DNA from 2 places in the Tardiphaga sp. 42S5 genome. Region 1 is predicted to be linked to the other one. Evidence: riboswitches for the same ligand, from Rfam matches in the RefSeq annotation. Region 1 holds a riboswitch; the other holds the start of a gene.

Region 1 (3,677 bases):
CGATACGCAAAGAACTGAACCATACCGAATTTTTCCTCTTAACACCCCCGAACCCCATCGGCCCAAATACGCGGGCCAACAATCGGGACGGGCGTGGTAACGAAGTTGGTATGGCGATAACAAGACCTAGAACGGTTCAAGTGACGATTTTTTAACGGCGACGTCGGAGTGAATCGCTTCAACTTCAACGGACGCCATACGTATAGACATAGCAGCCACCCATTCGACAGAATGTGCGCTTATATTACCTATTCGAATTAGCTTTTACTCACATCTTTGGCGTGTATCGCAGGCCGACACACGGCGTGAAAAGCCGCATGGAATGCGGTATTTCTGTTTCCATCAGGCAGAAATCTACACGCGATCAGGGTTGCGCCGATTTACTCGCGCGGCTCAGCAGGAAAACGCCCTGCTCCCCGAACATGTTCCAGAACCACCACGGCGCATTGAGGCGCAGCGGACGGCCATAGAGATCGAGCGCAACGGCCCGCTCCATCTTCACGTTGATCTCGTCGCACAGCTGCACGAAGTCCTTGATGGTGCAGAAGTGAATGTTCGGCGTGTCGTACCACGTCGCCGGCAGATTCTCCGTACGTGGCATGCGTCCGCCGACAAGCAACTGCACGCGCATTTTCCAGAAGCCGAAATTCGGAAACGACACGATCGCGCTGCGGCCGATGCGCAGCAGATTTTCCAGCACGACGCGCGGCTGCCGCGTCGCCTGCAGCGTCTGCGACAGGATCACGTAGTCGAACGCATCGTCGGGATAGTTGATCAAGTCCGTATCGGCGTCGCCCTGCACCACTGCGAGGCCTTTGCCGACACAGCGGTTGACGCCCTCGCGCGACAATTCGATGCCGCGGCCGTCAATGCCGCGGCTTTCCAGCAATTGCAGCAGATCGCCATCGCCGCAGCCCACGTCGAGCACCTTCGAGCCCGGCTTGATCATCTCCGCGACCAGGAGGTGATCGCCGCGATAGTCCTGCGTGCCGCGCGGCGCCGGCGTCGCCACCGCAGAATTCAGCGGCAAGGTCTGTTGTGGAAACGCCATCTCTATGTCCCCGTAACAGGCAGGCCGCGCACGGAAGCTGCGGAGTTCAGGAATGCACCGGCGATATCGAGGAACTCGGGCACGTCGAGCAGGAAGGCATCATGACCCTTGTCGGTTTCGATCTCCGCAAAGGACACGCGGACGCCGCCGGCATTCAGCGCATGCACGACGTCGCGCGATTCTGCCGTCGGGAACAGCCAGTCTGATGTGAACGACATCAGACAGAAACGCGTCTGCGTATCGCGAAACGCTTCCGCAAGCTTGCCGTTGTGGTCGGCTGCGATATCGAAATAGTCCATCGCACGCGTCAGATAGAGATAGGAGTTGGCATCGAAGCGCTCGACGAAGGACGAGCCCTGATAGCGCAGATAGCTCTCGACCTGAAAATCCGCATCGAAGGAGAATGTCGGCAACTCCCTGTCCTGCATGCGGCGGCCGAACTTGCGGTGCAAGGCGGCATCCGACAGATAGGTGATATGCGCGGCCATCCGCGCGACGCCGAGGCCGCGATGCGGATGTGTGCCTTCCTCGAAGTAGCGCCCGCCCCGCCAATCGGGATCGGCCATGACAGCCTGGCGGCCCAACTCATGGAACGCGATATTCTGCGCCGAGTGCCGCGTGCTGCAGGCAACCGCCAGCGCGGAGAACACCCGCTCCGGATAGGCCGCGGTCCATTGCAGCGTCTGCATACCGCCCATGGAGCCGCCGACGACGCAAAACAACTGACCGATACCGAGACTGTCGATCAGCATCGCCTGCGCACGCACCATGTCGGGAATGGTGATGACCGGAAAATCCAGTCCCCAGATCTTGCCAGTGGCGGGATTGGTCGAGGCCGGACCGGTCGAGCCCATGCAGCCGCCGAGCACGTTCGAACAGATGATGAAGTAGCGTTCGGTATCGAGTGCCTTGCCGGGGCCGACCAGCGTCTGCCACCAGCCGGGCTTGCCGGTGATCGGATTGATATTGGCGACGTGCTGGTCGCCGGTCAAAGCGTGGCAGACCAGGATGGCATTGGATTTGTCGGCGTTGAGAGTTCCGTAGGTCTGATAGGCGATCTGGAACGGGGCGAGGTCGATGCCGCAATCGAGCCGCAGCGGCTGATCCATGCCAAAACCCGCGACCAGCGAGGTCGGATGATCGGCTTCATGTCCACGCTCATCGGGGCGGACAACCGGACTCTTCACCAGTTCGACATTTACCATCTTGATACCGGCCTCCTCAGGAGGTTCTCAAACCAAAACCGGAATCAGGCCATAAAAAACCCGGCCTGAACAAATAGCTCGGCCGGGATCAAACTGTCCCCGGCCTGTTTAGCGAGTTGTTTAACGTGGCTGCAAGCCGGCCGGCTCAAATGACCACGGAAGAACCAGAAACTAGTCCCACACCCGCCTGCCGTCAATATGGGCATCCCCCGGTCAAATTGCCCAACTGCCCTGCGGCCAAATCTTCCATGTTTTCTTTGCTTTCCGGCACCGTCTTACCTAATCAATGGCCGTGCCCGCCGGCTCCCCGGAGCCGGCCCGGCAAGCTCGACGGGACCTATCACGCCTCCCGTCCCGAAGGTTTTGAACATGTCGAAATTACCACCCGCCCCGCCCTCGCTGGATGAACTGCGCAAAGAGATCGACAGCATCGACGCGCAGGTTCACGCCCTGTTGATGCAGCGCGGCGACATCATCGACCGGCTGATTTCGGTGAAGCAGACCCAGGAGGTCGGCTCGGCCTTTCGGCCGGCGCGCGAGGCCGACATGATGCGCCGTCTGGTGCAGCGCCATCGCGGCATCCTGCCGATCGACACCGTCGAGAGCATCTGGCGGGTGATCATCTCGACTTTCACTTACGTTCAGGCGCCGTTCTCGGTGCATGCGGATCTGTCGCTCGGCGAGAGCGCTATGCGAGATTCCGCGCGCTTTCATTTCGGCTTCACGGTGCCCTACGTCGCGCATTTCAGCGCCGCCGCAGCGGTCGAGGCCGTGGCCAAGTCCAAGGGCGATCTCGCGCTGGTCTCGGCGACGTCCAGCCGCACGCCGTGGTGGATCCCGCTGGAAGCCCAGGGCGCGCCGAAGATCATCGCGCGCCTGCCGTTCATCGAACGCGCCGACCATCCGGCCGCATTGCCGGTGTTCGTGGTGTCGCGCGTTGCTGACAGCGCCATGGTGACCGAGGTCGAGATGTGGAGCGTGCGGGTGTCCGGCTGGAATGCCGAGACCGCGCGTGCGCTGTCGCCGCTGGCCGAAATCGTCGCCGTGCCGGATACCGCCTTTGACGGCGCGGCGCTGCTGATCTCGATCACGAGAGCCTCCAGCCTCGACAAGATCAAGTCGGCGCTGATCGAAGCCGGCGCCTCGGTGCGCTCCACGGCTCTCGTCGGCAGCCACGCAACCCGCTATACCGTGGCCGCCAGCGACGCACCGCGTTCGTAAGCCAATCTGACGTTCTGGAGTTGAAGATGTCCCGTCCTGTGCCGAAGCCCGGCATTCTCGATATCGCGCCCTACACCCCTGGCAAGAGCCCGGTGGTGGAGCCCGGCCGCAAGACCTACAAGCTCTCGGCCAACGAGACCCCGTTCGGTCCGTCGGCGCGCGCCAAGGACGCCTTCGCCACCGCTGTCGCGCATCTCGAG
Region 2 (3,677 bases), 1.2 Mb from region 1:
GGGCGCGCTGCCGCATGTAGCCAGCCGGCTCGTTGCCGGCAAGCCCGTGGTCATCGTTGCGTTCGGCTCGTCCTCCACCGAAGGCTACGGTTCGACGGCGCCGGAATTCACCTATCCGAACCGCCTTGCCGCGCAGCTGCATCGTGCTTACCCGTCGGCCAATATCACCGTGCTCAACCGCGGCAAGGGCGGCGAAGATGCGCCGGAAATGATGGCGCGGCTGCAGAGCGAAGTGATCAATTCGAAGCCCGATCTCGTGATCTGGCAGGTCGGCACCAATGCGGTGCTGCGCAATCTCGATCCCGGCGAAACCAGCAAGATGGTGGAAGACGGTGTCGCCCGCATTCAGGCCGCAGGCGCCGATCTGGTGCTGGTCGATCCGCAATATTCGCCGCTGGTGAATACGCGGCCGGAAGGCACCAGCAAGATGGTCTCGCTGCTCCACAAGGTCGCCGAACTGCGCAAGGTCGGCATCTTCCCGCGCTTCGAAGTGATGAAGGAATGGCACGAAGGCCAGCAGATGTCGTTTGACAGCTTCGTCATTGCCGACGGCCTGCATATGAACGATTGGGGCTATGCCTGCTTCGCGCAGCTGCTCGGCGACAACATCATCAAGTCGGTCGGCCAGGTGAAGCTTGGCATCAATGAACCGCAGATTCAGCAGGCGCAGAAGCCGCTGTAAGTTTATTGTGGTAGTTGAAACTAAAACGCCGTCATGGCCGGGCTTGTCCGGGCCATCCACGTCTTGGTTTGAGGCAAAGACGTGGATACCCGGCATTCGCCGGGCATGACGGAGTGTGATGGCGCGAACTACGCCTTCGCCAGTGCCGCTTCGAGATCCTCGATCAGATCGTCACGATGCTCGAGGCCCGCCGAGAAGCGGATGAAACCTTCCGTGATCCCGAGTTCGAGTCGCGCCTCCAGCGGCAGGCGCTGATGCGTCGTCGTCGCCGGATGCGTGACGAGGCTCTTGGCGTCGCCGAGATTGTTCGAGATACGAGCCACTTTCAGCTCGTTGAGGACGCGGAACGCCGCGGTCTTGCCTCCCTTTACCTCGAAGCCGATCAGCGTCGAACCGGCGCGCATCTGCTTCTTCACCGTTGCCGCCTGCGGATGATCCTCGCGGCCCGGATAGATCAGCCGCGAAATCTTCGGATGCTGGGCCAGCACGTCTGCGATAGCAGCCGCGGTCTGCGTCTGCCGTTCGACACGGATCGCCAGCGTCTCCAGTCCCTTCACCAGCGTCCACGCATTGAACGGCGAGATCGAGGGGCCGGTCTGGCGCAGATAGTTGTGAATATGCTCGTCGATGAAGTCCTTCGACGACAGGATGATGCCGCCGAGGCAGCGCCCTTGCCCATCGATGTGCTTGGTCGCCGAATACACGACGACATCTGCACCGAGCGCCAGCGGGCTCTGCCAGAGCGGCGTCGCGAACACGTTATCGACAATCAGTCGCGCACCGCCGGCATGGGCGATGTCAGCGATGGCTGATATGTCGAGCACGTCGAGCGTCGGATTGGTCGGACTTTCCAGGAACAGCGACTTGGTGTTTGGGCGCATTGCCTTCTGCCACTGGTCGAGGTCGAGGCCATCGACGAGGGTGAACTCGATGCCATAGCGCGGCAGCAGCTCTTCGATGACGTAGCGACAGGAGCCGAACAGTGCCTTGGCGGCGACGACGTGATCGCCCATGCGCAGCGGCGCGAGAATGGCGGTGGTCACGGCGGCCATGCCGGTGGCCGTCGAGCGTGCGGCCTCCGCACCTTCGAGGTCGATCATGCGGCTCTCGAACATCGACGTATTCGGATTCGAAAAGCGCGAATAGATGAAACCGGGATCTTCGCCCTTGAACCGCGCCTCGCAGGCTTCAGCGGTCTCGTAGATGAAGCCCTGCGTGAGGAAGAGGGCTTCGGACGTCTCGTTGAATTGCGAGCGCAGCGCGCCGGAATGAACGAGCCGGGTTTCGGGGCGATAGGACTTCGTAGACATGTGACCTCCAACGTACCCGCGTAATACGGGCACAAAAAACCGGCCTGGACGGACGTCCTCAGGCCGGGATCGCATGCTGGAAGGACATGTGTCCCCGGCCTGTTTAGCGACTTATTTTACGTGGCTGCAAGCCGGCCGGCTCAAATCACCACGGGATAACGATGTGCATATTCCCGCTTGCCCTTTTCGTCAAGGCGGGGCTGAGATAACCGGTAAAGTCGCTATTTTTCAGTGTATTCTCGCTGAAGGACGACCGAAGGACGAGACCTGTGCCGTTTACGCTTGCCCCCGATGCCGATGGAATTCTGCCCGACCGCATGATTGCGGCGATGGCCGATGCCGGCCTGATCCTGCCGGAATATCCCTTCGTCGAGAGCCAGATTCAGCCCGCCAGCCTCGATCTGCGGCTGGGCTCCATCGCCTATCGCGTGCGCGCCAGCTTCCTGCCGGGGCCGAATTCGACGGTCGCCGAACGCATCGACGAGCTGAAGCTGCACGAGATCGACCTGTCGGACGGTGCGGTGCTCGAAACCAACTGCGTCTACATCGTGCCGCTGATCGAAAGCCTGGCGCTGCCGCCGAACATCTTCGCGGCTGCCAATCCGAAGAGCTCCACGGGACGCCTCGACGTGTTCACGCGGGTGATTGCTGATGGCACCAGACGGTTCGATGTGATCGGTGCGGGCTATCACGGGCCGCTTTATGCCGAAATCAGCCCGAAGACATTCCCGGTATTGCTGCGCGAAGGCTCGCGCCTGTCGCAGGTCCGTTTCCGCGTCGGCGATGCGGTGCTCGACACCGAGGCGCTGGAAGAACTACATGCGCAGGAGCCGCTGGTCGACAGCGACACGGCCGATCTCAACAACGGCCTCGCGCTGTCTGTCGATCTCTCCGGCGAGAATGCCTCGGGCTTCGTCGGCTACCGCGCCAAACGCCATACCGGCGTCGTCGATATCGATCGTCGCGGTGGCTACAGCGTCAATGAATTCTGGGAGCCGATCTCGGCGCGCAAGGACGGCACGCTGATCCTCGATCCCGGCGAGTTCTACATTCTTGCCTCCAAGGAAGCGGTGCAGGTGCCGCCGGACTACGCCGCCGAAATGGTGCCGTTCGATCCGCTGGTCGGCGAATTCCGCGTCCACTATGCCGGCTTCTTCGATCCCGGCTTCGGCCATGACGGCGCCGGCGGCAAGGGCTCGCGCGCGGTGCTGGAAGTGCGCTCGCGCGAAGTGCCGTTCATTCTCGAACATGGCCAGATCGTCGGCCGTCTCGTCTATGAGCGCATGCTGGATCGTCCGGATGCCCTCTACGGCCAGCGCATCGGTTCGAATTATCAGGGCCAGAGCCTGAAGCTCTCGAAGCACTTCAAGGTCTGACGGGGGCGTCGTCGCGTCAACGTTTCGCAGTCTGTACCAATGCCGCAGGTGACGGCGACAATGCCCGCTTCATCTCGGCGTAGGAACGCAACTGCGCGGCGTTCCTTAGGGCCTGGTTGCGGGCTTCGCCGGGCGGCAGCAATGCGGCCTCGCTGATCCGGGAAGCCGCTTGAATCTCCAGGTGATCGGCCGAAAGAAAGACAGTTTTCTGCCTGCTGCGCATCGTGCTTGTCCTTTCGTGGCGCTCTAATTCGGTGCACGAAGGTCGGCGTCGAGCCAGCCTGCAGATCTGGATTTCATAGGGTCGTC

Evidence for each region. A riboswitch is a leader RNA that binds a small molecule or an ion and turns the genes downstream of it on or off. The one in region 1 is predicted to bind S-adenosylmethionine.
Region 2: another riboswitch for S-adenosylmethionine. It lies ahead of SFY93_RS05825 (O-succinylhomoserine sulfhydrylase); the one in region 1 lies ahead of metX (homoserine O-acetyltransferase MetX).

Annotation. Positions count from the first base shown of each region.
Region 1 covers NZ_CP139027.1:13,539-17,215, forward strand. The annotation lists gene SFY93_RS00050 (TIGR02594 family protein) at 1-23, opposite strand, end outside; gene metW (methionine biosynthesis protein MetW) at 365-1,051, opposite strand; gene metX (homoserine O-acetyltransferase MetX) at 1,054-2,256, opposite strand; SAM riboswitch at 2,344-2,423, opposite strand; gene SFY93_RS00065 (chorismate mutase) at 2,626-3,477, shown strand; gene hisC (histidinol-phosphate transaminase) at 3,504-3,677, shown strand, end outside.
Region 2 covers NZ_CP139027.1:1,244,110-1,247,786, forward strand. The annotation lists gene SFY93_RS05820 (SGNH/GDSL hydrolase family protein) at 1-682, shown strand, start outside; gene SFY93_RS05825 (O-succinylhomoserine sulfhydrylase) at 811-1,992, opposite strand; SAM riboswitch at 2,075-2,154, opposite strand; gene SFY93_RS05830 (2'-deoxycytidine 5'-triphosphate deaminase) at 2,262-3,368, shown strand; gene SFY93_RS05835 (hypothetical protein) at 3,385-3,591, opposite strand.